3 regions of the Amycolatopsis thermophila genome follow, and region 3 is predicted to be linked to each of the others. Evidence: riboswitches for the same ligand, from Rfam matches in the RefSeq annotation. Region 3 holds a riboswitch; each other region holds the start of a gene.
What was found. Region 3 has a riboswitch for S-adenosylmethionine ahead of FB470_RS31430 (aminotransferase class V-fold PLP-dependent enzyme). Riboswitches for the same ligand answer to the same signal wherever they lie in the genome.
Positions count from the first base shown of each region.

Region 1: another riboswitch for S-adenosylmethionine. It lies ahead of thrC (threonine synthase); the one in region 3 lies ahead of FB470_RS31430 (aminotransferase class V-fold PLP-dependent enzyme).
Region 2: another riboswitch for S-adenosylmethionine. It lies ahead of FB470_RS15615 (methionine ABC transporter ATP-binding protein); the one in region 3 lies ahead of FB470_RS31430 (aminotransferase class V-fold PLP-dependent enzyme).

Region 1 covers NZ_JAUSUT010000001.1:411,586-418,531, reverse strand. The annotation lists gene FB470_RS01905 (ComEC/Rec2 family competence protein) at 1-1,406, shown strand, start outside; gene thrC (threonine synthase) at 1,419-2,684, opposite strand; SAM riboswitch class I at 2,698-2,830, opposite strand; gene holA (DNA polymerase III subunit delta) at 2,967-3,947, shown strand; gene rpsT (30S ribosomal protein S20) at 4,708-4,968, opposite strand; gene FB470_RS01885 (EamA family transporter) at 5,121-5,984, shown strand; gene FB470_RS01880 (VOC family protein) at 6,007-6,387, shown strand; gene FB470_RS01875 (class I SAM-dependent methyltransferase) at 6,695-6,946, opposite strand, start outside.
Region 2 covers NZ_JAUSUT010000001.1:3,128,854-3,135,799, reverse strand. The annotation lists gene FB470_RS15625 (TetR/AcrR family transcriptional regulator) at 1-195, opposite strand, end outside; gene FB470_RS15620 (DHA2 family efflux MFS transporter permease subunit) at 363-1,757, shown strand; gene FB470_RS15615 (methionine ABC transporter ATP-binding protein) at 1,806-2,819, opposite strand; SAM riboswitch class I at 3,009-3,100, opposite strand; gene rsmA (16S rRNA (adenine(1518)-N(6)/adenine(1519)-N(6))-dimethyltransferase RsmA) at 3,156-4,016, opposite strand; gene FB470_RS15605 (resuscitation-promoting factor) at 4,097-5,494, opposite strand; gene FB470_RS15600 (TatD family hydrolase) at 5,767-6,597, opposite strand; gene metG (methionine--tRNA ligase) at 6,594-6,946, opposite strand, start outside.
Region 3 covers NZ_JAUSUT010000001.1:6,408,856-6,415,801, forward strand. The annotation lists gene FB470_RS31420 (RluA family pseudouridine synthase) at 1-463, opposite strand, end outside; gene lspA (signal peptidase II) at 460-1,035, opposite strand; gene FB470_RS31430 (aminotransferase class V-fold PLP-dependent enzyme) at 1,083-2,414, opposite strand; SAM riboswitch class IV at 2,448-2,562, opposite strand; gene FB470_RS31435 (potassium/proton antiporter) at 2,609-4,087, opposite strand; gene FB470_RS31440 (DUF167 domain-containing protein) at 4,119-4,391, opposite strand; gene FB470_RS31445 (ArsR/SmtB family transcription factor) at 4,548-5,240, opposite strand; gene FB470_RS31450 (penicillin-binding transpeptidase domain-containing protein) at 5,284-6,876, opposite strand; gene ileS (isoleucine--tRNA ligase) at 6,917-6,946, opposite strand, start outside.

The sequences.
Region 1 (6,946 bases), 6.0 Mb from region 3:
CCCTCGCGCTGGGACGACAACGGTCCGTCGTGCCGGCCCTGGCCGGCGCGGTGTGCGTGCTGGTGGCGTGGGACCCGGCGATGGCCGTCAGCTTCGGTTTCGCGCTCTCGGTGATCGCCACCGCCGGGCTGGTGCTACTGGCGCCGCGGTGGGCGGAAGTGCTCCAGCGGCGCGGGCTGCCGCCGGGCTTCGCGGAGGGCCTCGCGGTACCGGCGGCGGCGTTCGTCGTGACCGCGCCGGTGGTGGCCGGGATGGCCGGGCAGTTGAGCATCGTCAGCGTGGCGGCGAACGTGCTCGCCGCTCCGGTGGTCGCCCCGGCGACCGTGTTCGGGGTGCTCGCCACGGTGGTCGCGGGTGTCTGGCCGACTGGTGGCGAGCTGGTCGTGCGGTTGGCCGGGCCTGAGGCGGGGTGGCTGATCCTCGTCGCCCGGCGGGCGTCGGAGGTGCCTGGAGCGGTGTTGCCCTGGCCCGGCGGGTGGTGGGGTGGGGCGCTTGCCCTGGCGGTCGCGGTCGCTGTGGTGCTGGCTCTGCGGCGACGACGGCTACGGGTGCTGCTGGCGCTGGTGCTGGCCGGGGTGCTACTGCTCGTCGTTCCGGGCCGGGTCATCACGCCCGGGTGGCCGCCGCCGGGCTGGGCCGTGGTCGCGTGCGACGTCGGTCAGGGTGACAGCCTCGTCCTGGCCACCGGCGAGCCGAAACGGGCGATCGTGGTGGACACCGGGCCCGAGCCGGGGCCGGTGGACCGGTGCCTGGACAGGCTGGGCGTCGACCGGGTGCCGTTGGTGGTCCTGAGCCACCTGCACGCCGACCACATCGGCGGGCTGGAATCGGTGTTCGAGGGACGCGCCGTCGGCGGGATCGCCGTCGGACCGGGCCGCCGCCCGGACTGGGCCTGGCGGCAGGCCGGCCAGATCGCCGCGCGCCACGGAGTCCCGTTGCTGGAACTGGAAGCCGGGCGCCGGCTGGAGTGGCCGTCGCTGAGCCTCGAAGTGCTGGGGCCGGCCTTTGTGTCCGAAGAGGAGGATGACAACGACGACGGCACGCAGATCAACAACAGCTCGGTCGTACTACGGGCGCGGACACCGGCGGGCAGTGTGCTGCTGACCGGTGACGTCGAACTCGCGGCGCAGTCCGACCTGCTGGCCGCGGGAGCCGATCTGCACGCGGACATCCTGAAGGTGCCGCACCACGGGTCGAGGTTCTCGCTGCCCCAGTTCCTGGCCGCGGTGTCGGCGCGGCTGGCGCTGGTCAGCGTCGGTTCGGGCAACCGGTACGGCCACCCGAACCGCACGACACTCGACACCCTGACCGCGGACGGCGCGCTCGTCGCCCGCACGGACACCGACGGCGACACCGCGGTGATCCCGGACCAGACCGGCCCCGCACTGGTGCGCCGGGGAAAGTGAGGTGGGAGTTGCTCAGAGCCCGAGAGCCTCGTGCACGGCCGCCGCCGACGGCTTGACCGTCGCCTTAGGACCGACACGGTTCTCGATCGCGTCCAGCGTCTTCAGGCCGTCACCGGTGATCAGCAGGACGGTCTCGGCGTCGGGGTCGATCTTGCCGGCCTCGATGAGCTTCTTCGCCGTCGCCACGGTGACGCCACCGGCGGTCTCAGTGAAGATTCCTTCGGTGCGGGCCAGCAGGCGGATGCCCTCGACGACCTCTTCGTCGGTCACGTCCTCGATCGCGCCACCGGTGCGGCGGACGGTGTCGAGCACGTAGGGGCCGTCGGCCGGGTTGCCGATCGCGAGCGAGCGGGCGATGGTGTCCGGCTTGACCGGCTGCACCACGTCGTGACCGTTGCGGAAGGCCGTGGAGACCGGCGAGCAGCCCGCGGCCTGGGCGCCGAACACCTTGTACGGGGTGTCGTCGACCAGACCGAGCTTGGCGAACTCGCGGAAGCCTTTGTCGACCTTGGTCAGCTGGGAACCGGACGCGATCGGCACGACGATCTGCTCCGGGATCCGCCAGCCGAGCTGCTCGGCGACCTCGAAGGCCAGCGTCTTCGAGCCCTCCGAGTAGTAGGGGCGCACGTTGACGTTGACGAACGCCCAGTTCTCGTGCTCGGCGGCGAGCTCGGTGGCCAGGCGGTTGACGTCGTCGTAGTTGCCGTCGACGGCAACGAGGTTGCCGTCGTAGACGGCGGTGGTCAGGACCTTGGCGCGCTCGAGCGAGGAGGGGATCAGCACCACCGACTGCCAGCCGGCCCGGGCGGCGGCCGCGGCGACGGCGTTGGCCAGGTTGCCGGTGGACGGGCAGGCCAGGGTGTCGAAGCCGAACTCGCGAGCCGCGGCCAGGGCGACGGCGACGACGCGGTCCTTGAAGGAGTGCGTGGGGTTGCCGGTGTCGTCCTTGACCCACAGGCTTTTGACCCCGAGAGCCTTGGCGAGCCGGTCGGCCTTCACCAGCCTCGTACAGCCGGGCTCGGTGTTCGGGATCTCCTCGACGTTCGAGGGGACCGGGAGGAGCTTCTTGTAGCGCCAGATGTTGCGCGGCCCGGCCTCGATGTCCTCGCGGCGCACGCGGCCGAAGTCGTAGCCGACCTCGAGGGGCGAGAAGTCCTCGGCGGAGACGAACTCCGGGGCCAGCGGCTGGCTGTGCCCCTCTTCCTTCGAGACCAGCTCCACGGCGGGGCCGAGGTCGACGGTGCGGCGGGTGGCGGTCGAATCGAGGGCTGCAGTCATCGCGAGGTTCCTTTCCTCATCTGTCCCGCTGACGCGGGCCGGAATTGGCACCGTGGTCGTCAGCTACCTCGCGGAATCGAGATGACAGGCTGACGCCGGTTGCCGGGGCTTCGTCGGGCCGTTCCCTCTGCCCCTCTGGATGAGCGGTATTCAGTTGTCGGGGTTGTCGTGCTGCGGCAACGCCCGGCTAACAACATACGGCACGCCGATCCGGAGGCGCCATGCCCCTGCGGGGTTCATCACGGTCCGGCGCTGTCGGTGGTCCGTGGCAGTATCTGAACCGTGACCGCGCCGGCAACCACCTCCGCACCCTTGCAGCTCGTGCTCGGCGAAGAGGAGCTGCTCGTCGAGCGCGCCGTGCGCGGGGCCCTCACCCAGGCCCGGCAGGAGGACCCGACCGCCGAGCTGACGAAGGTCCGCGTGTCGGATCTCACCCCGCCCGCCCTGGCCGAGCTGGTCAGCCCGTCGCTGTTCAGCGAGGGGCGCGTGATCGTCCTGGAGGGGGCGCAGGACATCGGGCAGGAGCTGGCCGACGCGGTGCTGGCCTACGCCAAGATGCCCGCCGACGGGGTCGTCCTCGTCGTCGTACACACCGGTGGCGGGCGCAGCAAGGCGGCCAAGGCTCTCCCGGCCGCGCTGCGCAAGGCGGGTGCCCTGGTCACCGAATGTCCGAAGATCACCCGGCCGGCCGACCGGGAGTCGTTCGTCCGCAACGAGGTCCGTCAGGCCGGGGGCAAGATCGACCCCGCCGGGGTAGCCGCCCTGATCGATGCCGTGGGGGCCGACCTGCGGGAACTGGCCGCGGCGGCGTCGCAGCTGGTGGCCGACTCCGGAGGCCGGGTCGACGAGGAGGCCGTGCGCCGCTACCACCGCGGCCGCGCGGACGTGACCGGCTTCGCGGTGGCGGAGAAGGCGGTCGCGGGGGAGCGCGGTGCGGCCCTCGAGGCGATGCGGTGGGCGCTGCAGATCGGCGTGGCGCACGTCCTGATCGCCGACGCCCTCGCCGACGCGGTCCGGACCATCGCCCGGGTCTCCGCGGCGGGTCGCGGCAACCCGAACCAGATGGCTGGTGAGCTGGGGATGCCGCCGTGGAAGATCCGCAAGGCCCAGGGACAGTCGCGCGGGTGGACGCAGGCCGGTCTCGCTGAGGCGATGGCGGTGGTGGCGCGCGTGAACGCCGAGGTCAAAGGCCAGGCCGCGGACCCGGCCTACGCGCTCGAACGGGCCGTCCTGGAGCTGGCCGCCGCGCGCGACAAGCGGTAGCCGCTCCGCCACGGTGCCAGCGGACCCGGGCAGCGGCGCCCGACCGGGCCTGGGTGGGGAACCGTCGTCGGGGTGCGGGCGATGGTGGCCTTGGCCGGTGGCGCGGTAGGTGATGCGGTGCTGGTGGCCCCGGTCGGCGGCGCCCTGGCTGGCCGAACGCCGGGAACCCGGCGGACGGGCTCCGGTTGATGGCGGCGCTTGGGCGGGTGAGGCACTGGGTAGCGCGGTGCCGGTGGCTGTAGTCAGCGGCGCCCGGCCGGCCTTGGGCTGGGAGCCGGGCCGGGGTGCGGGCGATGGTGGCATTGGCCGGTGGAGCGCTGGGCGATGCGGTGCTGGTGGCGCCGGTCGGCGGCGCCCTGTCCGGCCCTGCGCTGGGTAGCGTGCTTCGGTTGCTGGTGGCGTCCGGGCTGGTGGAGCGGCATCGCGCCGGTCGGGCTGGTGGAGCCCTGCGTAGCGCGGCGCGGTGGCTGGTCGTCAGCGCTTGCCCGGCGTCACGCGGGGAAGCTGGGTGACGGCCGCGATCGACGCTGCGCTCGGGGCGGTGGAACGCCGGGTAGCGCGGGGGGCGTGGTCGGCGGCGCTGCGGACGATAGAACTCCGGGTAGCGCGGGCGCCTTGCTCAGCGGCGCTCGGGACGGTGGAACGCCGGGAAGCCGGGGCCGCGCGGCGTCCGGCCGGCGTCGCTCCGGCGCCGGCCGGACCCGGCAAAACGCGAGGGGCGGGCACCCTGCCGGATGCCCGCCCCTCGGAAAGATCAAGCTCAGAGCTGGTTGACGCGCTTGGCCATCGCCGACTTCTTGTTGGCGGCCTGGTTCGCGTGGATGACGCCCTTGCTGGCGGCCTTGTCCAGGGCGCGAGCGGCAACCTGCTGCAGCTCGACGGCCTTGGCCTTGTCGCCCGACTCGGCGGCCTCGCGGAACTTGCGGATCGCGGTCTTCACCGAGGACTTGACCGACTGGTTGCGCAGGCGCGCCTTCTCGTTGGTCTTGATGCGCTTGATCTGGGACTTGATGTTGGCCATGAAGGCGCTCCTTCGATCTGTCGGTGGCTTCGCTGCCGCGCTGTACCGGCCCCGGCGTGCGGGTTTCCTCCCTGGCGGAATGCCGCACGGCAACGACCGTCAAGGTTAGCAGGGGGTTACGGTGGCACTTGCACTGGCTGGGGAGGGGAGAGGTGAACGGGACCGCGCTGGGGTTGGTGCTCCTCGCCGCCGTCGTGCACGCCGGGTGGAACCTCGCGGCCAAGCGGGTCGACGCCGGGGCCGGGTTCGTGTTCCTCTACTACACCGTCTCGGCCGTGGTCTGCGTCCCGATCGCGGTCGTGACCCTCGTCGCCCAGCATCAACGTCCACAGTGGATCTGGTTGCCCGCCGCGGTCCTGACCGCGGTCTTCCACGTCGCTTACGGGGTCGTGCTGCAGCGCGGCTACCGGGTCGGCGACCTGTCCGTCGTCTACCCGCTGGCGCGGGGGAGCGGGCCGCTGTTGTCGGTCGTCGCGGCCGTGGTCCTGTTCGGCGAGCGGCCCGGATGGCTGGGCCTGACCGGTGCACTGCTGGTCGTGGCAGGCGTCCTGGTGATCGGCCTGGGACCGCGGTCGGCGGGGGACGCGCGTGCCCGGCGGGCCGGGGTCTTCTACGGGTTGCTGACCGGGGCCACCATCGCCGCCTACACGCTGTGGGACGACCACGCCGTCAACGCGCTCGCCGTCCCCCCGTTGATCTACTTCGCCTCCGGCGCGTTGTTGCAGAGCGTGCTGCTCGCGCCGGCCGCATGCCGTCCGGGGAGTGGGACCGGTGCGCTGTGGCGGGCGCACTGGCGCGAGGCCGTGGTCGTCGGGGTGCTGTCGCCGGTCGCCTACGTGCTGGTGTTGTACGCGATGCGCATGGCGCCGGTCAGCCTGGTCGCCCCGGCGCGGGAGGTCAGCATCGTGCTCGGCGGGATCGCCGCGTGGCTGCTGCTGGACGAGCCGAATCCGGCTCGGCGGCTGGCCGGGTCGGTGGTGGTGCTGGCCGGAATTGCCGCGATTGCGGCGTCCTGATCGAGTGGGGTAGGGAGGAACCATGGACGTGTTGAGCAGCCGGGTGCTGATCCACCCCCGCGACCCCGAGAAGACCACGGCGTTCTACCGGGACGTGCTGGGCCTGGCGATCTACCGCACGTTCCCCGGCGGCACGGTGTTCTTCACCGGACAGGGCTTCCTGGAGGTCGTCGGCCGCGGCGAGAAGGGCACCAGCCCCGACGTCGAACTGTGGTTCCAGGTCCGCGACCTGACCGCGACGCTCGACGAGCTGGCTTCGCGGGGAGTCAAACCCGACCGCGAGGCCCGCCGGGAGCCGTGGGGTCTGGACGAGGCCCGCATCTCCGACCCGGACGGCACGTCCATCGTCCTGGTGGAGATCCCGCCGGACCACCCGCTCCGCACTGACGTACGGACCCAGTGACCGGGCCGGGACCGCGACTCCCGCGCCTGGATGGAGGTCCCGGGCGGGAGTTCGGGTCATCGGCAGGCAGCGGTGGGCCCTGCGGGCGGGGCCAGGGATTTCCGGGGGTGAACCTGGGCGAGGTTGCCGCGGGCCGACACGGGGTCGGATACCGGGAGCCGGCAGCTCGGGCCGGTGGGTTCCTCCGCTTCGACGTGCGGACTTCGGACAGGTGTGGAGACAAGGCTGGCCGGGCCTCGCGCGGTGGCGCGAGGTTGCGGCGCCCTGGCAGGCGAGGCCGAGCAGGCACGCGTGGCGCGGGCCGCCGTTACTCCGGGCGGCGGGCGCGGAGCTGGGCCGCCAGGGGAGCCGTGACCCCGGGCGGTTGCCACACCCACGTCTGCAGGTCCGTGAACCCCGCCGCGGTGAGCTCGGCTGCCAGGGCGTGCCGCGGCACCGGCAGCCACTTCTCGTGCGCGGACAGCACCAGCCGGCCGCCCGGGCGCAGCACCCGCAGCAACTCCGCGAAACCCGCGGCCCGGTCGTCCCACAGCTGGACGTTGTTCACGCTCAGCACGAC
Region 2 (6,946 bases), 3.3 Mb from region 3:
CGAAACGCCGATGTCCTCGATCAGGCTGTGGACGATGTCCTCTTTGGTGCGGAAGTGGTAGTAGAGCGCGGCCTTGGTGACGCCGAGCTTCTCCGCGATCTCGCGCAGCGAGGTCTTCTCGTAACCCTGTTCGACGAACAGGTCCAGCGCGACCCGCTGGATGCGTTCGCGCGTGTCGGTCCGCCGCCCCGCCATGACCGTCCTTCCTGAGGAACTCTCAATCTTTGCTTGACGACCGGCTAGCAATGGGCCTACCGTGCCGTCAGCGCCATTGCTTGTCGGCCGACTAGCAATGGTCGCCCACAGTCTAACGCAGGTCTCGAGCAGGGGGTTCCATCGTGACAACAGCTGCTCCGGCGCCGGTGTCGGCGCCAACGGACTCCAGAAGGTGGTGGGCGCTCGGCGTCATCGGGCTCGCCCAGCTGCTGGTCATCATCGACACCACGATCGTCAACATCGCGCTGCCCACCGCGCAGGCCGACCTCGGCATGTCCGACGTCGCCCGGCAGTGGACGATCAGCGCCTACACGCTCGCCTTCGGCGGCCTGCTGCTGCTCGGCGGGCGGCTGGCCGACCGGCTGGGCCGCAAGAACACGCTGATCGTCGGCGCGCTCGGGTTCGCCGCCGCCTCGGCGGTCGGCGGGATGGCCGCCGGCCCCGGCCTGCTGATCGCGGCCCGCGCGGCGCAGGGGGTCTTCGCCGCGCTGCTCGCGCCGTCCACGCTCTCCCTGCTGACCCTGACCTTCACCGAGGCCAAGGAACGCGCCAAGGCGTTCGGGATCTTCAGCGCGATCATGATGTCCGGCGGTGCGCTGGGCCTGCTGGCCGGCGGCGCGCTGGCCGAGTACGCGTCGTGGCGCTGGTGCCTGTACGTGAACCTGCCGATCGCGATCGCGGCCGCTCTCGCCGGCTGGTTCGTGCTGCCGAGCGTGCCCGGCCACCGCTCGACGCGGCTGGACTGGATCAGCGGGGTCCTCGGCAGCGCCGGGATCGGCGGGCTGGTCTACGGACTGTCCGAAGCGGCGACCCGCGGCTGGGGGTCGGGCATCGTGCTCGGCTGCCTGACCGGTGCCGTGGTGCTGCTGGCCGCGTTCGTGTTCCGGCAGGCCCGGGTCAGCAACCCGTTGCTGCCGCTGCAGGTCCTGTCCGATCGGGCCCGCTCGTCCGGCTTCCTGACGATCGCGATCGCCGCGTTCGGCATGTTCGGGATGTTCCTGTTCATCACCTACCAGCTGCAGGCGATCATGGGCTTCGGCGCACTCGGTGCCGGTGTCGCGTTCCTGCCGTTCCTGCTGGCCAACGTCACGGTGTCGACGCTGCTCACGCGGCGGCTGATCCCGCGGACCGGGCCGCGGCCGCTGCTGGTGATCGGGCTGCTGCTGATGGCCGCCGGGCTCGCGGCACTGACCCAGCTGTCCGTCGACACGTCGTACGCGTCGCTGATCCTGCCGATGGAGCTGGTGCTCGGCGCCGGCGCCGGGCTGGCGATGCCGACGGTCATGAACATCGCGACCGCACGGGTGGCGGCGAAGGACGCGGGCGTGGCCTCGGCGTTCATCACCACCTCGCAGCAGGTGGGCGCGTCGCTGGGCACGGCGTCGCTGAACACGATCGCCGCGAGCGCGACCGCCTCCGCGGCCGGGCTGAGCCTGCCGGCGGCCACCGTGCACGGCTACGCCGTCGCGAACGGGTGGGCGGCCGGGGTCGTGGCACTCGGCGCGATCGCCGTCGGGTTCCTGGCCCGCACCACCAAGTGAGACGAGGAGGGGCGCCCCGTCCGGGACGCCCCTCCTGCGCGCGTTCGGTCAGGCCGCGACGACGCTCTTCGGGCCTTCCTTCGGCTGCACCACGTGGGCGCCGCGGTCGGCGATCCACGCCAGCGCGGTGTCGGCCTGCGCGCCGTTGACGCCGATGCGGAAGCGGGCCACCGGGGTGTCGCCGACGCGGGTGAGGCCGCCGCCGATGGTGGCGAGCTCGACGTCGAACCGGGCCGAGGCCTCCGGCAGCAGCGCGCCGACCGCCGCGAAGCCGATGAGCACGACGTCGGCGGACCGGTCGTAGCTCGCCGACTGGGACCGCGGCGTGTCGATCGCGGGCAGCAGGCTCTGCGCGACCTTGCTGGCCGGGTTGGACAGCAGCTCGAGCACGGTTCCCTGCTCGACGAGCCGGCCACCCTCCAGCACCGCGACCCCGTCGCAGACGCGCCGCACCGCCGCGCCGTCCTGGGTGGTCAGCAGCACGGTCACGCCCAGCTCCGCGCGGGCGCGGTCGAGGACGGTCAGCACCGCGCCGGTCTCCTCGGCACCGACGCCGGCCGTCGGGTCGTCGGCCAGCAGCACGGCCGGACCGGCCGCGAGGGAACGCGCGAGTGCGACGCGGCGACGCTGACCCGGGGTCAGCTCGCTCGGGCGCAGCGCGGCGCGCTGCGTCAGGCCGGCCAGGTCGAGCAGGCGGCCGACCCGGCTGCGGCGCTGCGGTCCCTCGAGGCCGAGCTGTTCCAGCGGGGCCGCGACGTTGCCGGCCACGGTGCGCTCGGCGTGCAGCACGGGCTGCGCGTCCAGCACCGCGACCTGGCGGCGCACCTCGCGCAACTTCCGCCCGTCGAGACCGGTGGTGTTGAGGCCGTCCAGGCGCACCACACCGCGGTCGGGCTTCTCCTGCAGCGCGATGCAGCGGGCCAGGGTGGACTTGCCCGAGCCGGCCGGGCCGACGACCCCGAAGAGGGCACCGGCGGGCACGTCGACGCTCACGTCCCGCAGGGCGTGGACGGGCGCGGGGGCACCGGGGAAGGACTTGGTCAGGTTTTCGACAGTGATCACGAAAGGCTCCAGCACAACGGGCGCGTACGCGCCGACCGCACACCAGGGAGACCGTCCACTGAGGACGGTCAGGCGAAGACAGGAGAAGGGTGGTGGAAGGAAGAGCGGTCAGCGACGACACGCACAGACCGTGCGACGACATTCGTCGACCACGCGGCGCCTCGTGAGCATCGTGCGATACACAGGAATCCTCCATCGGTCCTGGCGTTAGCACCTGCCCCCGGGTGGGGTGGTTGCTGCGGCTTCGGCGAGCCAGGTCTCTCAGCCGCTCGGGATGGATACCTCAAAGAGTAGAACGGACTTCACATCTTCTTCGCAAGGCTTACGGGTGCGAGATCACACCAACGGTGGCAAGGCCTTGCCCTGCGCGATCTTGGCGAAGTCGGCGACCCCGAGCTGCTCGCCCCGCGTGCGCGGATCGATCCCGGCCGCGCGGAGGATCGCCTCGGCCCGCTCGCCCGACCCCGCCCACGACGACAGGGCCGCCCGCAACGTCTTGCGGCGCTGGGCGAAGGCGGCATCGACGACGGCGAACACCTCGTCCCGGTCCGCGTCCGACACCGGCTCCGCGGACCGTTCGAACCCGACCAGCGCGGAGTCGACGTTGGGTACCGGCCAGAACACGGCCCGTGGCACGGGCGCGACCTTCCGGGCCCGGCCGTACCAGGCGATCTTCACGCTCGGCACGCCGTAGGTGCGGCTGCCCGGCCCGGCGGCCATCCGGTCGGCGACCTCGGTCTGCACCATGACGAGACCGTGCGCCAGCGAGGGCAGCTCGGCCAGCAGGTGCAGGACCACCGGGACGGCGACGTTGTAGGGCAGGTTCGCGACCAGGTGCGTCGGCTCGTCCGCCAGATCCGCGCCCCGGAGTTTCAGGGCGTCGAGCGTCAGGACAGTGCAACGCCCCCGGGCTTCGGGTGCGCGCTCCTCGACCGTGGCCGGCAGGCGCCCGGCCAGGACCGGGTCGATCTCGACCGCGGTGACCCGCGCGCCCGAGGCGAGGAGACCGAGGGTCAGGGAGCCGAGCCCGGGACCGATCTCCAGGACGTGGTCGTCCGGGGTGACCTTCGACAGCTCGACGATGCGGCGGACCGTGTTCGGGTCGTGGACGAAGTTCTGGCCGAGCTTCTTCGTGGGCCGCACGTCCAGCTCGGCGGCCAGCCCACGGATCTCGGCTGGTCCGAGCAGTGCGGTCACGCCGGAAATGCTACTGGCCGGGAAAACGACGATGACCCCGGCCGTGGGCCGGGGTCATCATCGGGGATATCCGGGGAGGGTCAGCCGGCGGCCTTCTTGCCGCAGACGGGCCAGGCGCCGTAGCCGCCGCGGTCGTCGCGCACCTTCGTCGCGATCGCGATCTGCTGCTCGCGGGTGGCCTGGTGCGGGTAGGCCGCGTAGGCGTCACCGCCGTAGGCGTCCCACGTGCCCTTGTCGAACTGCAGACCGCCGTAGTAGCCGTTGCCCGTGTTGGCGGCCCAGTTGCCGGTCGACTCGCACTGGGCGATGCGGTCCCAGATCGCGCCGTCGCTGACGACGGGCTGCTTCGTGCCGACCCGGACGATCTTCGGCTTGGCCTCGACCAGGACCTTGGTCGAGAGCTCCTCGCGGTCGGTTTCCTTGCCGTTGCGCTTGGTGATCCGGTAGGTCACCAGCTTCTTGCCGGCCGTGCCCGGGTCGTCGACGACCTCCTTGCCGGCCTCCAGGGTCGAGTCCTTGATCTCCTGGACGTCGGGCTCGATGTCCTCTTCCTGGTTGATGACGGACACGCCGGTGCGGGAGATGTGCACCTCGGCGCCGTTGGCCAGCTTCAGGCCCAGACCACCGTCGATCTCGTCGTCCGGGCCGAGCGACAGGCCCTGCTGGCCGAGGAACTCCTCCGCGGTGACCGCGGTGGTGTCGACCTGGCGCGGGGCGGCGTCACCGTCGAAGAGGGTGACGTGCTTGAGGGTCTTGACCTCGACCGTCGCGCCGTCCAGCGGGAGCTCCGCGGTCAGCGGCATCGAGAAGGCGGCGCCCGGGCCGAACTTGTCGCTCAGGCCCAGCTGGGAAATCGCTTCCTGGAGGCTGGACGCGCGCACCCACGACTCGCGGGCCTCGCCGTCGACGACCAGGTTCAGCTTGCGGCCGCGCTCCAGCTTGATGACGCCACCGTCACCGACCGGCGCCTGCGGCGAGGGGGACAGCGCGTCGTGCTCACCGACGGTGAGACCGGCGTCCTCGAGGACCTCGCCGACCGTCTTGCCGAAGCTGTGCACGGTCTGCGTGTGACCGTCGACGTCGACGGTCACGCTCTTGTTCATGGCCAGCGCGGCCGCGCCGCCACCGGTGAGGCTGATCAGCAGGGCCAGGACCGAGCCCCGGAGGAACCGGCGCTTCCAGGTCTTGACGGCGGTGACGAGCGCCTTCTCCGGCTCCGCCTCGGCCTCGGCGACCGCGGTGCGGTCCTCGGCCACGGCGTCGGGGACCGCGAGCGCGGGGAGCATCGTGGTCTCGGCGTTGATCAGGCGGATCAGCTCGTCGACGTCGATCTCGGCCTCGGCCATGAGATCGTCCGCGTCCGTGCCCAGCACCGTGCGGATGTCGTGCTCGGTGACCGACAGGTCGTCCGAGAACGCGTCATCGGGCCAGTCGAGGGTGCCCACGGCGCCACCACGGCTGGACTCGAACCAGTCCATCGTTTCGTCGAGGCGCGCGTCAGCCCGTCTACTACCAGTCACAGCAGGTCGATCCCTTTCGCACTACGGCTCCCGGAGTCGTCGCCATCCCCGATCCCGACCTGCACTGGCTTGACTCCGGGTGTCCCGCTCCCGCCCGGTTCGAGCGATCATGCGGCACGGTCACGGGACAGTAACGAACCCCGGCGGGTTGCGCAAACACCGGGCGGAATGTCGTGGCGTTCGTCACTCCTCCAGGTGGATGGTTGCGTTCCACGAATGTCGCAGTCCGTTCAACGCGACGTGACGGACGGGAGCCGGAAGACGCGTTCGGCCGCGGCGGATACCGCCGAACAGACGCCCGCCAGGTCTTCCGAACGGAGGTCCGCGAGGAATTCGACCGTGTAAGCGGTGCAGTACGGCTCGTTCGGCCGTCCGCGGAAGGGGTGCGGCGTCAGGAACGGCGCGTCGGTCTCCACGAGGAACTGCCCGGACGGCACGAGCTTCGCCGCCGCCTGCAGCGCGCGGGCGTTGCGGAACGTGACCGTCCCGGCGAACGACAGCACGTAGCCGGCGTCGACGCACCGGCGCGCGATGTCCTCGTCACCGGAGAAGCAGTGGAACACCACGGTCTCCGGCGCGCCCTCCTCGTCCAGGATCCGCAGCACGTCGGAGTGCGCGTCCCGGTCGTGGATCATCAGCGGCTTGCCGACGCGCTTGGCGAGGTCGATGTGCCAGCGGAAGGCCTCCTGCTGGGCCTGCGGCGGCGAGTAGTCCCAGTAGTAGTCCAGGCCGGTCTCGCCGACCGCCACCACGCGCTCCTGCTTGGCCAGGCGCTCTATTTCGGATTGCTCCGCCGCACCGAAGTCCTTGGTGCGCGTGGGATGGATCGCGACGGCGGCCCAGACCCGCGGGTCCCATGTGGACGCCTGCGCGGCCCAGCGGGCGGCGTCGAGGTCGTCGGCGACGGTCACCATGCGGGTCACGCCGGCCGCCTCGGCGCGGTCCGCCAGGACGGCCACGTCGGCCGCCGTCACCGCGCCGCAGGCGTCGAGGTGCGTGTGCGAGTCGACCACCGGCGCCGGAAGGCGCTCCGGCACCGGCGGTCGTTCCTTCTTGCTCACCGCGCGATCGGGGCCCATTCCGGGCCGGTTTCGCCCAGCTTCGGGTCGAGCTTGGCGAACAGCGGTGTCGGCTTGGCCAGCGGGCGGCCGACCTCGACCGGGATCGACTCCCAGCGCGCCTGCTCGGCCGCGTAGTCGCCGGTCAGGATCGGGTTGATCCGGTCCGGGATGTCGAGGTCCTCGACCTCCTTGAGTTCCGGCTGCGCGGCCCACACGCCCGTGCCGCCCAGCGCCTCGTGCACCTTCTGCGCCGAGTGCGGCAGGAACGGCGTGAGCAGCGTGTTCGCGTCCGACACCACCTGCAGCGCGGTGTGCAGGACCGCGTCACGGCGCTCCGGATCCTCCTTGA
Region 3 (6,946 bases):
AGGCGTGCTCGCTCTTGGCCACCACCATGACGCCCGTGGTCCCGGCGTCGAGCCGGTGCACGACCCCCTGGCGCTCGGCGGCGCCGGAGGTCGAGATCCGCAACCCGGCCGCGGCGAGCCCGCCGACCACGGTGGGACCGGTCCAGCCGGGACTGGGGTGCACCGCGACGCCGACCGGCTTGGACACCACCACGATGTCGTCGTCGTCGTGGACGATGCGCAGCCCGTCGACCGGCTCGGCGACCACCTCGACCGGGTTGTCCGGCTCGGGCAGGGTCACCTCGAGCAGCGAGTTGGCCGACAGGCGGTCGGACTTGCCGGCGGGCCGGCCGTCCAGCAGGACGTCACCGGACTCGGCCAGTTCGGCGATCACCGTGCGGGACAGGCCGAGCAGTTTCGCCAGGCCCGCGTCCACGCGCATGCCGTCGAGCCCGTCGGGGACGGGCAGCATCCGGGCGCTCACCGCTTCGCCCTGCCCTTCACGGTCCCGTCGTACTCGCGGCCGAGCAGCGACAGCAGCACGATCAGCACGCCGCCGACGCAGATCGCCGAGTCGGCCACGTTGAAGACGGGCCAGACGTCGCCGTTGGGCGCGAACAGCGACACGAAGTCGACGACGTGCCCGCGCAGCACGCCGGGGGCGCGGAACAGCCGGTCGGCCAGGTTGCCCGCCGCGCCGGCGAGGATCAGCCCGAGCCCGACCGCCCAGCCGACCGACCGCAGCCGCCCGGCGAACCAGATCAGCGCGACGACGACGCCGATCGCGACGATGCCGAAGATCCAGGTGCCGCCGGTGGGCCCCATGCCGAAGGCCGCGAAGGGGTTGCGGATCAGCTGCAGGTAGACGAGGCCACCGAGGATCCGGACCGGCTCGTGCCCCGCCAGGGTGGCCACGACGACCGACTTGGTCACGACGTCGAGCGCGAGCACGACGACGGCGATCACGGCCAGCAGCAGGGCGCGCCGCTTCGGGGGCGGGCTCACCTGCTGCTCGTCCGGCACGGTGTCCGGGGAGGGCTGGGGGTCACTGCTCACCCCGCCATTGTCCACGTCAGGCCCGCCCGCCCGGTCGCGGTCCCCGCTCAGGCCAGGAACCCCGGCAGCGGCCGCGGGTCCGGCGCCGGCGCCCACCGGCCGTCGACCACCGCGTAGGTCCACCGGGCGCCGCGCGCGACGATCTGCCGCAGGGCGGTCACCAGCCGGTCCACGTGCTCGGTCGTGGTGCCCAGGCCGAGGCTCACCCGCAGCGCCTGCTGCCCCTCCCGCCCCGTGCGCCGCACCAGCCGCCGCACGGCGATGTGCGCGCAGAACGCCCCGTCGCGCACGCCGATCCCGTACTCGGCCGACAGCACCGCCGCGACCCAGCCCGGGTCGAAGCCGTCGAGCACGAAGCTCACCGTCCCGACCCGCTCGGCGGCGCCGTCGAACAGGCGCAGCTCGGCCAGGCCCGGCACGGTCGCCAGACCGCGGCGCAGCCGCTCCAGCAGCGCGCGCTCGTGCTCGGCCACCGCGTCCCACGACGCGGCCAGCCGCTCGCACGCCACGCCCAGCGCGTACACGCCGACCGTGTTCGGCGAACCGGCCTCGTGCCGTTCGGCGCCGGACTGCCACGCCACGCCGATGCCGTCGCCGTCCCGGCGCACCGCCTTCGTCGCCCCGCCACCGGCCAGGTACGGGTCCGCCGCGCGCAGCCAGTCCGCCCGGCCCACGAGCGCGCCGGCCCCGAACGGGGCGTACAGCTTGTGCCCGGACAGCGCCACGTAGTCCACGTCCAGCTCGCGCAGCGAGATCGGCCGGTGCGGGGCCAGCTGGGCGCCGTCCAGCGCGATGCGCGCGCCGTGGCGCCGGGCCGCGGCCGCGATCTCGGCCACCGGCAGCAGCTCGCCGGTCACGTTCGACGCCCCCGTGACGACCACCAGCCGCGGCCCCTCCGGGCAGGCCCGCAGCGCACTGTCCACAGCGGACACCGCAGCCAGTCGCGTGGCGGGCAACGGAATCCGGTGCACGTTCGGGCCGCGCCAGGGCAGCAGCGCGGCGTGGTGCTCGGTGTCGAACAGCACCACCGAGGTGTGCCGCGGCACGCTGCGGGCCAGGAGGTTCAGCGCGTCGGTCGTGTTGCGGGTGAACACCACCGCGTCCGACAAGCGGGCGCCGGCGAAGCGGCGCAGCACGTCACGAGTGCGCTCGTAGACCTTTGTGGACACCTGCGAGGCGAACCCGGCGCCGCGGTGCACGCTGGCGTAGTAGGGCAGGAACTCGTCCACCGCGCGCCGCACGTCCTCCAGGCACGGGGCGCTGGCGGCGTGGTCGAGGTTGGCGTAGCCCAGCGCGCCACCGGTGACCAGCGGGACGGTCGCCGTCGCGGTGACGGCGGGCAGGGTGGGGGCGGCGACACGATCGAGAGCGAGAGTCATCGAAGGCTCCTCGGGTCCAGGGACCCGCCAGGGGGTCCGCGCTTGCCCGCCGCACCTCGCGACGAGCCAGGTCCTCACCCGGGGCACCCCACCGCGGAAGGAGGGTTGCCGGCCAGCGAGCCGGGGCTTGACGCTGGCACTCATGACCTACCGGCACACCGTAGCCGATGACCGCGGCCGCGCGCCAGCGCGTCTCACGTCCCGGACTCGCCCTTCCAGCGCGCGAGCGGGCCGGCCCGGTCGACCGCGCGGATGCGGCGCTCGGCGGCGTCGCGTGCCGATTCGGTGGTGACGATCAGGATCTGGTCGCCGCGCTGGAGACGGTCGGTGCGCTCCGGGGTGAAACTGCGGCCGTCGCGCACGATCAGGCTCAGCGAAGCGCCGTGCGGCAGCCGCAGCTCGGACAGGTACACGCCGTGCAACCGCGAATCGCGGTGGATCCGCACCTGCAGCAGCTCGGCCTGCAGCTCGTCCAGCGGCGCGGCATCGACCGCGATCTCCTTCGGCTCGGTGTCGGCGGGCAGCCGGAGGAGGCGCGCCAGCGGGCCCAGCGTGGGCCCCTGCACCAGGGTGAGCACGATCACCAGGACGAACATCGCGTCGACGAGCCGTTGCGCGCCGGGCAGCTGCCGGGACAGCGGGATCATCGCGAGCACGATCGGCACCGCGCCGCGCAGCCCGGCCCAGGACAGGAAGACCTGCTCGCGCGCCCGGACGCGGAACGGCAGCTGCGTGATCAGCACCGACAACGGCCGGGCGAGCAGCAGCACCACCGCCCCGGCGATCAGGCCGGGCACGACCGCCTCCAGCAGCCGCTCGGGCGAGGCGAACAGGCCCAGCAGCACGAACAACCCGATCTGGGCGAGCCACCCGAGTCCCTCGGCGAAGGACAGCGTGTCGGAGCGGTGCGGCAGGCTGGAGTTGCCGAGCACGACCGCGGCGACGTAGGTGGCCAGCAGCCCGGACGCGTGCAGCAGCTGCCCGGACGAGTAGGCCACCACGCAGACCGCGACCGTCGCAAGTGGATACAGGCCGGTCGCCGGCAGCGCGGCGCGGCGCAGGGCCCACGCGCCGGCGAACCCGAGCGCGAGGCCGAGGACGAGCCCGGCGGACAGTTCGTAGACCACCAGCAGCGGCAGCGACCAGTCGACGCGGGTACCCTCGGCGAGCACGACGACCGCCATGTAGGCCGGGGCGTCGTTGATGCCGGACTCCAGCTCCAGGGCGCCGACGAGCCGTTTGGGCAGGCCCACGCTGCGCAGCACGGAGAACACGGCGGCGGAGTCCGTCGGGGCCAGCACGGCGCCCCACAGCAGGGCGGTGCGCCAGTCCAGACCGAGGAGCCAGTGCAGGGCCGGGCCGGTGATCGCGATGCTCAGCCCCACCGCCACCGTGGACAGTGCCACCCCCTGGGGCAACGCGGGTTTCACCGCCGTCCAGCGGGTGGTCAGGCCGCCCTCGGTGAGGATCATGACGAGCGCGGCCAGCCCCAGCGCCTGGGTCAGGAACGGGTCGGCGACCCGGACGCCGAAGCCCACCTCGCCGAGCAGCACGCCGATCGCGAGGTAGAGCAGCAGCGACGGCAGGCCGAGCCGGGTGGAGAACCGGACCGCGAGCACGGCGGCCAGCAGCACGGCCGCGCCCATCCCCAGCACGACCGGCAGCTCGCCCACCCGCACCTCCCCTGCCCGGTTTGTCAGGCTCTCAGAATAAGGAGGCCAGGCGGTCCGCCGCGCCGGGCGGGTCGGTTGTGAGCTCGATCAACTTGTCGCGGCCGCGTTCCCCTTGCACGACAACGAGATCACGGGCACGCACCCCGAGTGCCGGTGCGAGCACCTCGCGCACCGCCTCGTTGGCCTTGCCCTCGACGGCGGGCGCCCGCACCCTGACGACGAGCGCCGTCCCCAGCGGGCCGTCCCAGGAACCCCCGACGGCGTCCCGCTTGGCCCCCGGCTTGACCCGCACAGCGAACCGCATGGGGTGACTGTCGCACGGTCGTGGTCTTGCGTGGTGACCGGGCGCCCGGCGCAACCGCGATTGCGCGCGGCGGGCAGCCTGGGCACGCCTCGTGGGCGATCCGGCACCGCGCGGGGCACCACGCGGCGGCACCTCGGAGCGGAGGTGCAGCCCCGGTCAGGCGGCGCCCGAACCGAGGTCCGGGAGCTCGACCCCCAGGCGCGCCAGGGGTTCCTCCGCGGCCGGCAGCAGCCGCACCGCGCGGTCGGCGCGCCGGTCGAACCAGCCGGCCGCCACGCCCCGCGCGAACAGCGCCGCGGGGAGCGCGCCGCCCAGGTGGTCCCGTCGCTCGGTCCAGTCCAGACAGCCCCGCAGCAGCGGGCGGCGCCCGCCCTCGGGGACCTCGACCCCCAGCGACGTCAGCACCTCCCGCCCCCGGCCGGTCAGCGTGAGCCCCCCGGAGGCGTCCACCAGCCCGGTCCGCACCATCCCCTCCCGCAGCGCGACGCCCACCGCGCCGGCCAGGTGGTCGTAGCAGGTGCGCGCGAACGCCAGCCGCCGCACGCGCAGGGAATCCCGCAAACCGGTGGCCGCCCGGTGTTCCGCGTGCTGGGCCAGGTGCTCGATCAGCTCCGCCACCCGGGGATCGGCGATCCGCACGTACCGGTGCCGCCCCTGCTTCACCCCGGCGACGAACCCCGCCTCCTTCAGCCGGGTCACGTGCTCGCTCGCGGTCGACGGCGCGATCCCCGCCGAGCGCGCCAGCTCGCCCACGGTCCAGGCGCGGCCGTCGAGCAGGGCCAGGCACATCGCCGCCCGGCTCGGGTCGGCGAGCACCGCGGCCACCTCGGCGAGGGCGATCGTCTCCACACGCCCACGGTAGCCCCGCGACCTTTCGGCGTGCGCCGAAACGTCAGCCGAGCGCGCCCAGGAACACCGACGACACCTCCACCGCCGGCTTCGACGAGTCCGATCCGAGCAGCAGCACGGAGAACGCCACGTCGTCCCGGTACCCGGCGAACCAGCCGTTGGCCTGGCTGCCGTCGCCGAACTGCGCCGTGCCGGTCTTGCCGGACACGGCACCGCGGCCGCGCAGCCCGGTCGCCGTGCCACCGGTGACGACCTCCCGCATCATCGACCGCAGCGCCGCGATCACCTCCCCCGGCGGCGCCCGGTACCCGGTGTTGACCTGGGTCTCCATGCCCTGCCACAGCTCCGGCGTGACCGCCCCGCCGTGCGCCACCGTCGCCGCCATCAGCGCCAGCCCGAACGGGCTGGCCTGCACGGTGCCCTGCCCGATCGCCGACTCGACCTGTTCGGCCTCCCCCGTGCTGGCGACCACTTTGCCGGCCTCGGTGGTGATGCCCGGGATGGTGAAGTCGGCGTTGAGGCCGAACTCGCTCGCCGCCGAGGCCAGCGCGTCGGCCGGCAGCGCCGCCGCCAGCTGGGCGAACGTCGTGTTGCACGAGTGCGCGAACGCGGAGTGCAACGGCAGCGGCGGCAGGGCGAACTGGTCGTCGTTGGGGATCGTCCGATCCCCGATCCGCACGGTCCCCGGGCAGTCCGCCACCGTGTCCGCGGTCGCCGCCCCGGACTCCAGCAGCGCCGCGGCGGTCGCGATCTTGAACGTCGACCCCGGCGCGTACAGGCCGTTCAGGGCCTTCGGATCGGTGCCCGCGGCCGCGTTCTGCGCCACCGCCAGCAGGTCACCGGTCGACGGCTGGATCGCGACCAGCATCGCCGGCACCCCGGCCGAATCGACCGCCCGCTGCGCCGCGTCCTGCGTCGGCAGGCTCAGCGTCGTGGTCAGCGGCTCCACCTCGACCTCGCCCTGGCCGGACAGCGTCTCCTGGACCGCGCCCTCGGCGTCGGTGCTCACCACCGACCAGCCGCCTGCCCCGCGGCCCGACACCACCCGCTGCAGCGCGGGTGTCAGCACCGGCCCCGCGCCGGGGCCCGCCGGCGGCCCGGCCGCCTGCCACACCAGCACGGGACGGCCGTTGCGGTCCACCAGGGCGTTCTTCCCGGCCCGCGTGCGCACCGCGAGCAGCTGCCCGGCCCGCAGCCTGGGGTGCACGACGGCCGGGCTCCAGTGCACGAGCCACTGCCCGCCGGAGGCGACCAGGTCGAGCGTGTTGTCGTAGGTCCACTCCTGTCCGGGCGCGATCGTCCACGTGACGTGGAAGGTCGCCGTGGCCCGCGCGCCGCCCGGCCTCACCTGGCCCAGTGGGGCCGACACCGCCGCGGGGGCCAGGCCGCGGCGCACGTCGGCCAGCACGACGCTCGCCTCGCGCGGCGCGTCGGTCAGCGCGCCGGCCGCGTCCGCGTCACCACGGGCGAACGCGGCGAGGAAGCGCGCGGCCACCGTGCCGGAATCCGCGGTGGCCGTCCCGCCGGCCCGGGGCTCGTCCGGCGACGAGCCGCCCCACACGACGACCACGGCCGCCGCGACGATCGCGACGACCGCGGTCGCACCCCCGGCCAGGACCCACTTGCGCCACCCCACCGGCGATACCCCCTGTTGGTGTTTCCCGGTCTGTCGGGTGTCAGGGGGCCTTCGTTACCGCCACGGTGAC